DNA from 3 places in the Paenibacillus sp. FSL E2-0190 genome. Region 1 is predicted to be linked to each of the others. Evidence: riboswitches for the same ligand, from Rfam matches in the RefSeq annotation. Region 1 holds a riboswitch; each other region holds the start of a gene.
The links. A riboswitch is a leader RNA that binds a small molecule or an ion and turns the genes downstream of it on or off. The one in region 1 is predicted to bind cobalamin.

Region 1 (5,502 bases):
TGGAGGTAGTTTTTTTACGGTATGGTAATGTTGTCGATTGGCAGCCGCCACTGGATAGGATTAGCAAGCAGAAAGAGAATGCGCTGCGTGCCGCTTACCGCTGGTTTGGTGAAGAGAAGCCGAATGAGGAGATTTTTACAGGATTGTCTCCGCAGGAACTAGACGATGTGCAGCTACTGGGTCGTCGTTTGCTAAAAGAGGCGCGTGTTCTGGAACCCTTTGAACGGCTTCCGCTAGCCTTTTACTACACAACTCAGCGTGAAGGGGGTCCGCTGGATTACGATGCGCTTCTGGAGCTGTTAAAGCGTAAAGCCGGTTCCGACAAAGAAATCATCTATCGGTTTTTTGCTTGGTCGCAAGGCAATCCTTTATTTACGGTTTCGAATAAAAAGCTGCAACCGGGTTACCGTAAGGCGATTCTGAAGTATTTCCTGAGCAGTGATCGTGAAGCGTTCAAGAATCGGGAATTCCGAAAGAACTATGTCGCGGCAGCTCGGCCTGCTCTGCAAAATGTGTACAATGAAGCCCGTTCCCAACTGGCTTCCCCGCTGGCGCGCTGGATCAGCCGCAGCCGATTTCGACTCTTAATCTCCGGCTCCATTACGGGTATTCTGGTGATTATTGCAATTATCGTATTCAGTATGCTGCGTCCGGATGATACGAAGACGGCTCTGCCGGGGACAAGCCCTGAGCCGACCCCTGTTCAGAGTGCAGGCAATATGCTGCCTCCAGCTTCAGTATACTTGAAGGATCAGAGCGTCGAAGGAGATAAGGGGAGCAGCATATTGGTGTTCACCTTCGCAAGTGCAGATGACTGTGTGCAGTTTCAACCGACTGAGATTAGTTTAATGTCTTCGTCTACAGAGATAGATAAAAGCTTTAAGGTCGCTGCTACAAATGGGACTTGTCCAGTGCCGTCAACGGATGGGACGGATGAGGGAAACGCTGCTGACGAGTCAGATGCCGCTGGCACTACTGGAGGAACAGCAGAAGGTGCAGATGCTACTAATGCTGTAGCTGATGCATCTCCGTCTCCTACGCCTTCCTCTAATACTGAGGACAGCACTGGGTTGCCTTCCGCAACAGCTGTGACTGAAGGTGAACAACCTTCCTATCAGGTTGAGGTTACATTGGAGCCTGGAGCGACAATTCTAGAGAAAAGTATGATCAAAGCCGGAAGATTTACATTGATCGTAGATCCCGACCCTAATATTCCACCAGCTTCTGATTCAAGTGCTGAACCCTCCCCGACTGCAAGTCCGGATGGAACAGTCGAATAACAAGCTTTCTGAACAGCAATAACTACCGGAAGGTGGCGTATTGCTGTTCATTTTTTTGCTGCCCATACTAAGCTTTTCTATAGACATGCTATGTATTAATAGATATGATTATGGATGTCAAAATAAGATACTACATACTGGAAAAGGTGCAGACTCTATCAATCTAGTCGTCTGCTTAAAAGGGAAGTCCGGTGCAAGAGTCCGGCGCGGTCCCGCCACTGTATGTGCGGAGCGTTTCTTCTATAAACCACTGCCCCGAAGGTAGGGTGGGAAGGTGAAGAACAGCGATGAAGCATTAGCCAGGAGACCTGCCTTTTTCGTGAGCGTTTCTATTCTTCGTGGGGTAAGAATGTGGAACATATACAGATGGACTGTTGGCAGGAAGCAAGCGCCGCAGCCTCGATTTGTAATCTTCCCTGACCGCCCTCCAAAGGGGCGGTCTTTATGTTATGCATCTTATTCCCGGCAGTACCCATTCTTATACAGAAAGAGGTTAAACAATGAAGAAAATCATGTCTTCCAAGTTTGTAGCACTTGGGCTGGCCTTATTCATGGTCATTTCAATTCTAGGAACATCTCTTGCTCCGGCAGGACAAATATTTGCAGAAGCGAGCGCTGGCGCCGGTCTGGAGGCAACTGCTGCGGAGCGGATTAATGTTGCGGATGCGACTTATGCGGCTGCAGAATATCTCTTGAAAGGTGGCGTGCAATCGGATTGGCAAGCCATTGGATTAGCGCAAGGAGGGTACAAGCTGCCGGCTAGTTACCTTTCAGAGCTTGAGAAAAAAGTAAAGGATGCAGCTGGCGATTTCACCAATGTAACCGATTATGCTCGAATCGTGCTCGCAGTGAGAGCGATTGGTGCAGATCCTACTAGCTTTGCTGGTAACGGAACGACTCCTGGCTATAATCTGATTGAGAAAATTTATAATAATAGCAAGCTCAGTGAACAGACGCTTAATAATCCGGTATATGCTTTACTTGCGCTGGATTCTGGTAAATATAATATCCCAAGTGACGCGAAATGGACGGCGGATAAGCTCCTTACGGAGATTCTCTCCAAACAGAATCCGGATGGGGGCTTTGCACTAACCTCAGGCGCAAGTGAGCCTGATATGACAGCGATAACCTTGACGGCTCTGGCGGCACATAAAAATAATCCCGAAGCCTACTTAGCAGGGCTACAAGCCGTAGCTTGGTTATCTGCAGCTCAAGATAGCCATGGGGGTTACGGTGACAGTGCTGAAAGTAGCGCACAAGCAATCCTTGGACTCACATCCTTCGGAGTTGATCCTAGTGGATTAGAATACACCAAAAACAAAGTGGATCTAATGGAGAACCTGCTCAGCTATCGTCTAGCTGATGGTAGCTTCACCCATAGCCGTGGTGGAAGCAGTAATACTCTGGCGACAGAGCAAGGGCTTCAGGCGCTGGTTGCCTATAATTTGCTGTATAAAGGAAGCAACAGTAAGCTATACGATTTTTCCAAATCCTCCATTCAGAGCTCACTCATCTACGCTCCAGTAACGATTGAGGGACCACAGGCCACGTTGGCACAAGGGTACGCCTATGCTGGCAACGCACTTGGAGCGTTAGAGAAGCTGGCGCTTCAAACGAACTTGCCGATCACGAATCCTTCGGGCAGTTATGTGACTGGCATCGGAAATATTGCTGCTGGAAGCTTTGGTGGTTATGACGGATGGATGTATGTTGTATCGCGTGACGGAAAATGGATTAATCCCGATGTAGGCATGAGTGATTTTGTACTTAAAGATTCAGATCAGGTACTGGTTTATTATGCCGGAGACGACACTAAGCTTGTGGATTCCGTTACGCTTTCCAAAGCAAATCTTAAAGAGGGCGATTCTTTTACCGTCACTGTAACTAGTAAGACGTGGAAATGGGACGCTGCTACGAATACTTCCTCTCCTGTAACTGCAAAAGCTGCGGGTGTTCAGGTCCAAATTGGAGCTCACAAGGTAACGACGAATGCTAAAGGTGAGGCCGTATTCTCAGGAAATCTGCCCGCAGGTGACTATACACTGACTGTAACTGGCTACCGTGAAGGCAAAGCCCCAACGATTGCTAAATATACAAAAGCTCTAAAGGTGATTTCTAAGAATGTAACAGCTTCGCTTACCGTTGAAGGCCCGGAAGGGTTGATTAGTGAGGGGACTTTAAAAGCCTCCAATGCCCTTGAAGCATTGCAACAACTAGGGTCTACCGATGATTTTAAAGTAGATATCACCAAATCGTCTTATGGCAACTTTGTATCAGGTATCCATGGAGTTTCGCAAGGTACTTACGACGGATGGTGGAGCTTCGTGGTATCACGCGGCGGGGAGTGGATATATCCAAGTGTGGGTATGGATGCGTTCGAACTACAGGAATCCGATCGTGTGCTTGTCTATTATGCAGGAGAAAATACACAGGTTGTAGATGCTGTGGTGCTTACCCCATCACAGCCAAAAGCTAATGAAGCTTTTACTGTAAAGGTTTCACAGAAAAAGTGGGTGTGGAATCAGGACAGCTTCACTTCTGATCCGGTTACCTCACCAGCTGCAGGTGTGCAGGTTTCGATTGGTGATAAGAAGGTAATCACGAATGAACAAGGTGTAGCTGTTGTTGATGGGGGTCTCCCGGCAAATAGCTATACACTGACTGTTACCGGTTATGCTAAAGACAGCGTACCGAGCGTAGCGCGTTATACTCAGTCTCTGACTGTCGGATCGTCTGTTATTGCTCCAGCAAAAGCTACCGCTACCCTCTCAGTGATTGGAGATAGCCGGAAAGGAACCATCCTAGCCAGTACAACAGTAGCTCTAAAAGAGGGCGAAACGGCTTATAGCTTACTAGTCAGTCAATTAGGGACTAAGGTAGTATCATCCGGCAACGCTGGAAGCATCTACGTGAAATCTATTGACGGGTTGGCTGAATTTGATGGAGGCCCAAGCAGCGGATGGAAGTATAAAACGAACCGGGATGCGGATCCAAGCATCAGTGCAGACAGTTATATTTTGCAGAACGGTGATACTTTGTACTGGTACTATACCTCTGGAGAATAAGGAAGAGGAAGTTTGAGTAGGCGGGCACAGGGATTCGGAGTAATAGCGGATCGGGTGCCCGTCCTTTTTATATTTGAGGAAAGTCGTTTTATGACAATATATACTTTTATTCGACACAATATTTAAAAAATCATCAAACTCTTAGCCCTTCCGACCGATAAAAATAGATAGATCATAAGATAATGTGAAGGCGGAGTGTAGATGAAAAATTTGAAAGTGAAATACAAAATAGGGTTGCTTTTGGTATTCGCTGTAATCATGGTTAATGTTGTAGGTGGCATAGGCATCATTACGATGACCCAAATGGCCGAAAAAACAAATGAGACATATAATGAAAATTTATTGCCTGTTTCTTACGTAGGGCAGATGCGTACGAATAATCGGGCTATTGAATCCTATCTTTTGGAGCGTTTGATTAGCGTAAATGCCAGCAAAAACAAAGAACTTTCTGAGAGTATCCAAGTGAAGGTTCAGGATAATAATGAACTTATGAACAAGGTGAAAGCGATTCAGTATAATGATCCTGCTATTGTAAGTAAAATCAAAGAGTATGAGTCCTTTTTGCCAGATTATCGTGCACAGCGGGATAACATTATAAAGATTGCTGATAGTAATCATAATCAAGAGGCCTATAAAGTATTTTCAGGCGAATTTAACGAATCCCGTGAAAAAATGATCAACCTACTTAAAGGAATTAGTGATTCTTTGCTTAAAGATGCTGATGAACACAATTCAGATTCCATGGCAACCGCTAAAAGCATGCGGGTAAACAATACTATAATGATTACGTTCGCCTGGGTGATTTGTTTCGTAATTAGTATTGCAATTATTCGACTGATAACAAAACCCCTTAAAGAACTGCAAGGACTAATGAAGCGGGCAGAAGATGGAGATTTGACCGTGGTAGCAACGTACACCGCTAAGGATGAGATCGGCCAAATTAACAGTTCATTTAACAATATGCTGCAGGGCTTGCGGAAGATGATGCAAGGGATTGCAGAGAGTGCAGAACTGCTGTCAGCTTCATCGGAAGAGATGAGCGCTAGTGCTGAGCAGACCTCATTGGCTTCACAAATGATCGCTGTATCTTCTGGAGAGATTGCTGCGGGATTTGATGAACAGACAGAGAGCATTAACAGTACAACACGTTCCATAAA
Region 2 (5,502 bases), 530 kb from region 1:
CCGTTGTTCAGCTTAAGATCGAGGAAAGCGAGAATATCTTTATGGAATACATCAAGATAAACAGCTACAGCACCTTTACGTGTGCCCAACTGGTCTACACTGACTGCTGTATTGTTCAACTGGCGAATCCAAGGGATTACGCCGGAGCTTGTGTTCTTGTGGCCACGGATATCCGAACCACGTGCTCGTACTTTTCCAAGGTAAACGCCGATGCCGCCACCCATTTTGCTTAGACGTGCTACGTCTGTATTGGAGTCAAAGATACCCTCTAGGGAATCGTCTACAGTATCAATAAAGCAGCTGGATAGCTGTCCAGCGACCTTTTTGCCGGCATTGGACATTGTAGGTGTAGCAGCAGTCATATAGATGTTGCTCATAGCCCAATAAGCTTCTTTTACAAGCTCAAGACGTTTCTCAGCTGGCTCACGGTGCATCAGGTACATAGCAATAATCATATAACGTTCTTGTGGAAGCTCCATTACACGGCCGTCAAAATCATGCGCCAAATAACGGTCGGATAGCGTAAGCAGACCGATATAGTCAAACAAAAGGTCGCGTGTATAATCGATACACCCGCCTAGTTCGATAATTTGTTCTTTGGTGTAATGACTTAGAAGTTCTTCGCGATAGATTCCTTTTTTCACGAGATCCGTAATTAGTGGATACAATTCACCGTAAGGCTCTTCTGGATAAGCTTTGTAGCGGCGATGGACGGCAGCTTTTTTATAAAGGGTAGTCAGAAGGGCGCGGGCAGCTGCGAACTTCCAGTTAGGCTCTTCTTTTGTTACAAGCTCTAGAGCGCTCATGGTGAAGGCGTTGCTGATTTCTTCTCCGCTTACCGAGTCACGACGCAGTTTGGAATTCACTCCACGCAGCAAAGTTTCTTTATTTAGTTGATCGAGACCTTCCAGAATACGGTCAGCGTAGACGGAAAGACGGTTCTCATCAAAAGCCAGTTGGCGATTATCCGGTTTTACTACGAATTGCGGCATGGTTAGTTCATCCCTTCTTATTTCAAATTAATTTTCAATATCAAAAATTGATATATTATAGCGCAGCAGGCTGCCACAGAAAGACCTCCGAGCCGTTCATGCTGGCCGGAATGTCGATAATGCGTTGGTTGGAGCTTCCCCGGTAGAGAAGCGTAGTATCTTTCAGTTCTTCTACAAATCTTCCATCTATTAACACCTGACACTGTTTAAGTAGATTCCACTCCGGCGTACCGGGAAGGGCTGTAAGTTCTTCGTACGTATAACCACTGTAAATCCAGATTGAGAACCCTGGCAGTACAGTGCGAAGCTCATGAATGAACCCCAGCAACTCTTCTGCTGAGAAAAAAGGATCGCCGCCTGCCAGTGTCAGACCATCCAGCAAAGGGTTAGCGGCGATTTCTGCAATGATTTCATGTTGTCGTTCTAAGGTGAAGACTTCTCCATATTTAAAGTTCCATGTCTCGGGATTAAAACATCCCGGGCAACGATGGCGGCAGCCGCTGAGAAAGAGGACGGCCCGCATGCCCTCTCCCTCGTTAATCGACTCCGGATAGTAACCGCAAATATTCATAGATGCTTAACGCGATCCCGAACTTCAGCTTGTTTGGCGGCATTAAAGCGGGTCTGATAGTCGCCGGTTAAATAACCTGTAACTCTGCGCAAACGGCGGATGTGCACGTCATTCTCATTTGCGTTGCAGGAAGGACAGTTTGTCCCAATTACGCCTTCGTATCCACAGCTGGAGCAGCGGTCAATCGGATGGTTAATGCTGAAATAACTGACCTGTTGTTCGAGCGCATATTTAATGATTTTGATAAAAGCCGATGGGTTGTTGCGGGCATTGCCGTTTAATTCGACATAAGAAATAGCCCCGGCATTGCAGTATTCATGGAAAGGAGCTTCCAAGCTGATCTTCTGAGCAGCACCCAGATCGAAGTATACAGGGATGTGAAAAGAGTTCGTATAATATTCACGGTCGGTTACGCCCGGAATGGAACCCAGTACCTTGCGGTCAACTTTGGTGAATTTACCGGACAAACCTTCTGCTGGAGTTGCGAACAGGGTGATGTTAAGATCCAGTTCCTCACTTTTCCGATCGCAATAGTCCCGCATATGACGCACGATAGCCAGCGCCTTGGCATGAACTTCCATATCCTCGCCATGGTGTTTGCCGTACATAGCTTTCATACATTCCGCCATACCGATGAAGCCAAGAGACAGACTGCCATGCTTCAGCAGATCGCCTACAGTGTCATCGGGTGCAAGATGTTCGCCGCCTTCCCAAACGCCTTCTCGCATCATGAAATCGGAAGCTTTAGCTTTTTGTGCGGTTTGGATGTGGAAGCGATGGAGAAGTCCTTCCAGCGCAATATCCATATAATGATTTAGATCTTCATAGAAGCCAGCTTCATCTGCGACGGTACGTCTGCCTGTTACTGTGCCGTGTGCCAGACCTAGCCGAACCAGATTTAGTGTATTAAAGGAAAGGTTGCCCTTCCCAGAGCAATGATTACGCCCAAAACGGTCACCGAGCACTCGGGTTCGGCAGCCCATTGTAGCGAACTCCGTATCAGGATCACTTGAATCATAATACTGCAAGTTGAGCGGAGCGTCCAGATTAGCGAAGTTTGGATATAGTCTGCGCGCAGAACATTCAGCTGCTTTTAGGAACAGTTCATAGTTAGGATCGCCTTGCTGTTGATTGATTCCTTGCTTGCATTTGAAGATTTGAATCGGGAACACTGGTGTTTCTCCGCTGCCAAGTCCGTTCATAGTTGCGGTTAGCAGAGAACTGATCACAAGCTGACCTTCTGGTGAAGTACAAGTACCGTAGTTGATGCTGGTAAACGGTATTTGTCCACCGGATCGGCTGGACATGGTATTCAGATTATGTACCATACTTTCAGCCGCTTGCAGGGTTTCGATTTCGGTTTCCTTTAGTGCAAAACGGAACGCTCTTGGATATGACTCCGCCAGATCGGTCCGGCTCATCGTAATCTCGCCCAAAGATTCGTCAGCTTGTCCTTCTTCAAAATAATCCAGACCCTTGCGGAACAGCTTGGCGAAGGATTTGGTTACATAAGGTGCCAGATCGTAATCGAGTTTATTGGCGGATACACCACCATATTGAGCATTTTGCTGGGATTGGAAAATAATCGCTACCAGAGACATAGCTGTCATTATTGAGTTCGGAGGACGAACGCTGCCGTTGCCGGTATTGAAACCTTCACGGAGAAGTTTATCAAACGGGATAAAAATACAGTTCGTCGTTCCAATCGCGTATTGATCCAGATCATGCACATAGACGACATTGTCATCAATAGCCTGCACTAGCTGTGGCGGCATCGTAAAATTGCGGGCGTACCATTTTGAATATTCACTGCCGAACTTGCTCATTTTACCGGAGAAACTCTCTCCATTCAAATTGGCATTCTCGCGCAATAGGTCCATATCCCGACTGTCGATAATATCCCGGCCTAAATCAATGAGCTCTTCTAAAAGAACTTCCCGTGCATTTTCTACTCCATTAAATTGTCTCTCCAACAACGTCATTGTACAGCTCTCCTCTCAGTATAAAAGAAAAACATCTATCATCAAATCCATATATCCATAAGAAGTTGGACTGCTATAAGCAGTCGTATATTTGTTCAGATTACATAAAAAAAGCATCCCCTACCCGAGGATGGCAGAAAATGCCCGATGCGTTATGTAAATATCCACACGGATATTTGCAGAGGTCTCTACGTAGATGACCGCATGCGGACACCATCCCTGTTCCTCGCAGGCATCAATAGTTGGTGTCGTCGAAACAGGTAGGTCTCCTGGCTTCCGTGGGATCTCTCGGCGCCTTCCCAAGGGTGTTCCTAACCCTCAGTGGCATTTGCCGGGAGATGTGGATTCTCAAGCTTCCCAGAAGCTTAAGAAGGCCATCCGGTTACAGTGGCGGGACCGCAGCGGATTCTCACCGCGCTTCCCTATTAAGCTCTAAATCCGGTTAAGGATCAAAGCGCCTGTCTCCACTATATTTTGTTGTCGTTAGATAAAAATAACCCAAGATGTTGTGTTTGTAAACAGTTTTTTAGAAAACCCGCGCGGGGAGCGGGTTCTTTAAAAGTACTCCACAAATGATCCACAGGCTGTCCATAAGTAATCCACAATTGATCCACAGGGAGATGCGAAATGATTCATAAATTGTCCGAAAAGATGCCACAAAGAGTCCATAAATATAGTGCAGATGACCCTAGAATTTGCTCATGAGAAAATACCCTTAGCCCAAAGTCATATTTTGGAGTAATCAGAAGAAATAGAAGAGATAAGGGAGGATAATCTTGCTTAGTTTGTGACAGAGCGGTGGAATTGTTACAATGGAAGGAGACAGCTACTATAAAATTTCGAGGAGGTATTCTCATGCCTATTGCTGAAGTTACAGTTATTCCAATTGGAACAGGCAGTACCAGTCTTAGCAGCTATGTTGCGGATATGCAGCGGGTGCTGAAGACAGTAGAAGGGATTACTTATGAACTTACGTCCATGGGGACGATCATCGAAGGGCCTCTGCAACGCATTTTTGCCGCGGTAGAAGCTTTGCATGAGTCTCCTTTTTCCGCAGGTGCAGAACGTGTCTCTACCTCACTTAAAATAGACGACCGCCGCGATAAACCCTCTACTAGCCGTGGAAAGTTAGAGTCTGTGGAGCGTAAGCTACAGGTGGATTAGCAGTTTAGAAGGGCGGAAAACAGGGAGAATAGGCTTGCGTTTCTGGCTGAAAGTTGTATAATATTTTTTGTTTGGCAGAAAAACAGCGTTAAGCTGGTGTAGCTCAGGGGTAGAGCAACGCACTCGTAATGCGTAGGCCGGGGGTTCAATTCCCTTCACCAGCATCCTTACAAAGTCGATAGTGGCGCGTGTTCCCGGGTTTTTGGAACTGCGCCTTTTTTTGTACAAGCATCAACTTCTAACATTCTTCTAACCTTTAGTCGAGTAAAGTGGGTGTCTCGTCAATTTTCTCCACTTCTTTTCGGGTTCCTAGAATAGAATCTCCGATACATCGGGGCACAGCTTCCTGCAAGTTGGGGAGAACATGTGAATAAGTATCCAGGGTGATATTTATTGATGAATGGCCTAATCTTTCCTGAAGTCGAATATGATGGACAGCCCCTGCCGTTCCCTGTTCTTCTGGAGAAACGTATCAAGGAAGATAAGACATGGCGCGAAATCGCTAATGAAAACGGTATGACTAGTGGTCACTGTCGAGCAGATGGAAGGTGTGGCGCAAGCTGACAGCAATCAGAATGAAGAATGGTGGAGGAGGAGCAGCATAAGCTGCCTTTCTCTTGCGGGGGCAGATCGGTTAGATGGTAATTACTATAAAAATAAAAAAGACACCACAAGGTGTCTTAGTACAGATACTTTTCGCTCGAATTTCACGAGCTCGTCAGTGAACTGAGTTCATAAGCAAGACTGGCTACGGCTAACAGATGAAGAGATAAAGTAATATCAATGTTAAAAT
Region 3 (5,502 bases), 170 kb from region 1:
CCAGGAGCAGGAGTAGCACCAGGCTTAGGCGTTGGGGTTGGAGTAGGGCTTGTAGTTGGTATCGGTGCATTTAGATCCACACCCAAATTCGTAGTATAACGCCACTGAATTCTTTCCCCGGCACTTAGTTTATATGAAGATGCACCATAATCAGGATAGACTCCATTCACATTATACATCCATCCACTGCCGCTGCCATGGTCAAATTCACCGTCGCCTGCGATCGATTCTACATACACACTTCCATATTTACCGCTCCAAGAATCTCGATATTCGATACCGCGGCTATCTAATGTTCTTTTTAGTACAGACCACACCGTGTCACCAGATTGTAGCTCTACCTGTACAGATGGAACAACATATCCCTTATTAATTGTAAGCTTATCCACGGACAGGGTTACATATGGTTTCGATGGAGTGGTTCCGCCACCATTGCTGCCGCCATTTCCTTCACCATTTCCGCTACCATTACCGTTACCCCCGTCGCCGCCAGGTGTTTGTACTGCACTGGAAGCATACGCAATGTAGTCAGTGAAGTGATTGGTTTTTACAATTAAGTCATTTCCACTATCATAGGCATACTCAGACTTACCGCTTGCAAAACCTAAGTCATCACTTGCAAATTTTTGAATGGCATGAGGGGTGCCATTTTGAATATAAGCAGCTTCTTTTCCTTTAAGGTCCTTAAAGGTTAACGTAATAAATTGACTGAATTCTACTCTTGCACTACTACCCATGGAAAATGCTTGAAGAATGTTATCAAGCTTCTTGTCCCCAGGAATAATCTGATTCACACTATCTTTTAGTGCAGATTCTGCACCGGTTAAAGCTGAAATCAGTTCAATCGCAGAGGCATCCCCACTTGTAACTTTTGCACCCTTAGGAATGACTACAGATACGTTACCTTTTATGGCCTCTATCTGAGGAAGGTCGCTGTTACTTGGTAAATTGACACTAACCTTCGATTGATTTTCTTCCGAAATAGCTACTGTGATTTCTTTGTTGCTATCTCCAGCGCTGATCGGAACGATATAATCATTAGCGTCATTTGGGATTTCAACTTTCGGGTTCTCCCCAGAAGGTAACGGAAGTTCTTTCGGACCCTCTGGTTGCCCAGGCCCCGGTTCTTCTGGTTGTTCCAGTTGCACATCATTCATATCAAAGAGACGGTTGCTATGATTGATCAGACGATCATAGGACACAAGTGCATACGTACCTTGGTCCGTTGCCATATTGTCTACTTTGCCTGTGAGGATATGCTTAAATCCACCCTCAGGTGCAGCAAAGCTAAGTAATGCATCAATAAGCGAATTTCCACTTTTAACAAATCTAGCGTCAGTGTGCGGATCTACGCCTACACCAGTTAAGGCTACAATTACCTGCGAGATACTTTCGCTGCTAGTGCTTCCCCAGCTTGTAAATCCGCCTTGATTGTTTTGGTTATCGGACAGCCATTGGATGGCCCGATCCACGGCGGCTTTTACATCATCACGGGATGCATAATAAGGTGCAAGAGCTTGCATCGCCATCGCAGTCATATCGACATCGGCTTTAGTTACGCCTAATGCCCAGCCACCAGCTTCTGCTGTACCTTTTTTAACCTCTTTATCTAAAATATACTGAACTAGTTTTTCTCTTGTGGTCTGTTCTGTAACTCCATCAACTACAGGAATCTCATAGTTATGGCTATCTAACGCGATCAGAGCAAAAATCGGACCATTATTGCCTTGCTTTTGGATATATTGATAATCAGCGAGTGCTTTTCTCAGATCATATCCCGCAACATTTGTGATATCTTTTCCGATAGAGGTAAGTCCTAATATTGCTCTGGAATTCTCTGTGCTTTTATTGGCGTCGAGTTTTCCATCCTCTTTAATGGTTGATGCTATTTTCGTAGCTACATTGTTGTAATAAAGATCGTAATAACCGTTAGGTACTGTATAGTTCGCCCGGGCCAGAGAAAGGATCGACCATTCTCCGCTGCCTGTTCCAAACGTTGGATTCTTTACAGTATTTAAAATATAAGCAAGGTTTTTATCTAACTGTTGTTTGACGGCAACTGTAGTTTCCAGTTTGTAAGTAACCTGATAAGTTACATTTGTTTTGTTTCCAGCTCCGTCAAGAGCCGTTACAGTAATTGCATTACTGCCTGAATTCAGAGTAGCTTTGTACTCCCCATTTGCAGGTGATAAAGTAACTCCATTCAGCTTCACTTCTGGAGTAATGTCACTATATACATTGTCTGTGACAGCTACTTTGAAGCTTATTTCTTTATTGGATACTTCCTGTTTATCTTGTATGCCACTTACTGTAATAACAGGGGGTTCTATGTCTAATGCATTATTAAGACCGACAAGCGCATGATCTACACTTATTTGAGAGCTTGCCATGTTTTCGAGCACGGAATAGGCTTCATAAACTGCCGATTGCACTACTGGTCTGTCCAAAATAGTTTCTTTATTAGGGGCACTGTTAATCTCGGCGATTTCCGCAGTTAAAGCATCCTTATTGGCAAGTTGAACTGGGATTTCCCCCCAGCCGCCAAGATCAGAACCATAGCCATAAGTGGTGAACTGAGTTCGAATGATGTCACCGTCTTGAGGCTTATAATCGGTCATCCCAAACGGAGGAAACACATTATTTACTGCATACATCCAACCCGACATGGAGGTGTAGTCAAACTGACTTAACCACTCTGAGTCTGCTTTAGTGCCGACTGTATTCCCATCGGCTGAAATCATATCTAAAATATATTGTGGAATATTGACTTCGCTTCTGCCACTATCTTTAACTTCTGATAAATAAAAACCACTATCTATATTTCCTAAATATCTATAATTCCCATCACCTAGCGCACGTGTTATTAAAGATGCGCCATTATCGCCTTCATAAATCGGAACTTTAATAGGTTCCTTAATATACCCTTGGCCTAAGGTGAATTTCTCCACGGATACAGATACATACCCTTTAAGGGTAGAGCTTGCTCCATCTGCTTGAGCCGGGATTACACTTGTAGAGAATGTCGTAATAAATACAGCTACAATAAGTAACCACGCTAAAAACTTATTTTTCTTCATTTTTCCATAACCCTTCCCTTCATACCTATGATAAAAAACAGAATAAACTTTCTCATAACCACAAAAAAACCACTCAACATAAACGTCAAGAGGTTAAGATAGTGAACCACAATAATAGCTGGCAAACACTATTCAAGCACCTCTCTATCGATCGTAGAGTTTGATGGTGTAACAGAAAAAGGCAGATATTCTGGCTCAAGTATCATCACCCTTGCTGCCTTCCCAGTTTCCCAGTGGCATTTTGCAAGGACTCCTCTTTCACAGCGGCGGGACCGCGCGGGATTCACACCCGCTTTCCATTTAACCAATCTATGATTGTACTTCCGCAACATTCATAGTTGGCACCTATTTCTAATTTTAAATTTTCATGCTTCATCATATCTAATATATATGCTTTTGTCATGTTATATTTCTTTTTTGTATAACGGGCAGCTAGAGATAATCCTATTGAATAACCAATTTCTACGAGTAGGGTTATTCAAATAATTTCTTTATCCAACTGTGGGGTAAATTAATTTAAATCACTAATTCTTATATGAATTTACCACAAATTAGTAAGGTACTCGCTAAGTGTATTCTATGTTAGGGTATATTCAGAAAGCGTTTACAAAATAAAACTGGAGGTGTTTGTGTTCATCTAACCACCGAGTACAGCGTCAAAGCCAGGTCCAAGCATCCTAAATTTATCTCACAAAGGAGAATTCAATGACTACGCGAATCCAGAAATCCTTCTTATCATTGACACTTGTCACCGCTCTTCTGCTCTCTCTGTTCTCATCCATGGCCGCAGCTGCAACTAAGGACGAGCAACAAGCTAAGGCAGCGCCAAAGAGTAAGATCCAATCCTATGTAGACGAAATGCAGCCCGGATGGAACCTTGGCAATACTTTAGATGCTACAGGTGAGGATGAAACCTCCTGGGGCAATCCACGTGTGACCCAAGATCTTATTAAAAAGATCGCCGCTCAAGGCTATAAAAGCATTCGGATTCCTGTGACCTGGGATACTCACATGGGTGCGGCACCAGACTATACCCTAGAAAAGGCCTACCTCGACCGTGTGGAAGAAGTTGTCGGCTGGGCACTGGACGCCAAGCTTTATGTCATGATTAATGTCCATCATGATTCCTGGCTATGGGTAAGCCATATGGAAGAAAAACACGATGAAACGCTGGCGCGTTATGATGCAGCCTGGACTCAAATTGCCGATCGCTTCAAGGACAAATCCGATAAGCTGATGTTCGAGAGCATAAATGAGCCTCGGTTCACCGATGGTGGAAGCACAGACGAAGCAAAAATGGAGCAAATGCTTACTGAACTTAATAACTCTTTCTATCAAATCGTGCGGAAATCCGGTGGGAAAAACGACCTCCGCCCACTTGTATTACCTTCATTAGAGTCTTCACCTACGCAAACAAGAATGGATCATCTCTATAAGACGATTACGGCTCTGAACGATCCAAATATTATTGCGACCGTTCACTTCTATGGCTTCTGGCCTTTTAGTGTGAACATTGCCGGCTACACCACGTTTGAAAAAGATACAAAAAACGATATCACTCAAACTTTTGATAACGTTTACAATACATTTGTAGCTAAAGGCATCCCTGTCATCGTCGGCGAATTTGGTTTATTAGGTTTCGATAAAGACACGGGTGTGATTGAACAGGGCGAGAAGCTTAAATTCTTTGAGTATCTGACTTATTATTTGAAAGAAAAGAAAATGACTTCCATGCTCTGGGATAACGGGCAGCATTTCAACCGTAAAACTTATAAGTGGTCTGATCCTGAACTCCACAATGTATTAATGTCTGGTCTGAAGGAGCGTTCCTCCAGCACCGAAAGCGATTTGGTCTACCTAAAAAAAGGTGCACAAATCAAAGATACCAAGGTTAAGCTGAACCTGAACGGAAATAAGCTAACCACCATTAGTGCCAACGGAAAGTATCTGACCAAAGGTAAAGATTACACCTTAAATGGTGAGGAGCTCATCCTCAAAGCCAGCCAACTTAAAAAGCTCACAGCTTCCCAAAAATACGGTGAAAATGCCGTGCTGACTCTGAAATTCAACAAGGGTGTTGCGTGGAGACTTAAGGTGATTGTGTATGACACAGCTAAATTAAGCGATGCAAAAGGCACGACTGAATCCTTTGCCATTCCGACCACCTTTAATGGTAACCAGCTTGCCACAATGGAAGCTGTATATACCGCTGGTGGCAATGCAGGTCCGCAGGACTGGACTCCATTTAAGGAATTCGGCAATACCTTCTCACCTTCTTATAACACTAAAGAAATCAAGCTGCTTCCCGCGTTCTTTAAAGATGTTAAAGACGGCGAGGTAATCCTGAAGTTCCACTTCTGGAATGGTGATATCATCACCTACAAGATCACGAAGAGCGGAACAAACGTTGTAGGAAAGTCCTCTT

Region 2: linked by a shared signal. The riboswitch ahead of NST25_RS02380 (anaerobic ribonucleoside triphosphate reductase) and the one ahead of NST25_RS04560 (DUF4430 domain-containing protein) in region 1 are both predicted to bind cobalamin.
Region 3: linked by a shared signal. The riboswitch ahead of NST25_RS03900 (S-layer homology domain-containing protein) and the one ahead of NST25_RS04560 (DUF4430 domain-containing protein) in region 1 are both predicted to bind cobalamin.

The regions. Positions count from the first base shown of each region.
Region 1 covers NZ_CP150306.1:1,071,763-1,077,264, forward strand. Annotated here, with positions in the region: gene NST25_RS04555 (glycosyltransferase) at 1-1,280, shown strand, start outside; cobalamin riboswitch at 1,408-1,611, shown strand; gene NST25_RS04560 (DUF4430 domain-containing protein) at 1,781-4,345, shown strand; gene NST25_RS04565 (methyl-accepting chemotaxis protein) at 4,547-5,502, shown strand, end outside.
Region 2 covers NZ_CP150306.1:543,787-549,288, forward strand. Annotated here, with positions in the region: gene NST25_RS02370 (ribonucleoside-diphosphate reductase subunit alpha) at 1-992, opposite strand, end outside; gene nrdG (anaerobic ribonucleoside-triphosphate reductase activating protein) at 1,048-1,563, opposite strand; gene NST25_RS02380 (anaerobic ribonucleoside triphosphate reductase) at 1,560-3,545, opposite strand; cobalamin riboswitch at 3,787-4,022, opposite strand; gene NST25_RS02385 (MTH1187 family thiamine-binding protein) at 4,401-4,709, shown strand; tRNA gene NST25_RS02390 (tRNA-Thr) at 4,802-4,873, shown strand; gene NST25_RS02395 (hypothetical protein) at 5,106-5,273, shown strand.
Region 3 covers NZ_CP150306.1:903,055-908,556, reverse strand. Annotated here, with positions in the region: gene NST25_RS03900 (S-layer homology domain-containing protein) at 1-3,077, opposite strand, end outside; cobalamin riboswitch at 3,240-3,441, opposite strand; gene NST25_RS03895 (cellulase family glycosylhydrolase) at 3,783-5,502, shown strand, end outside.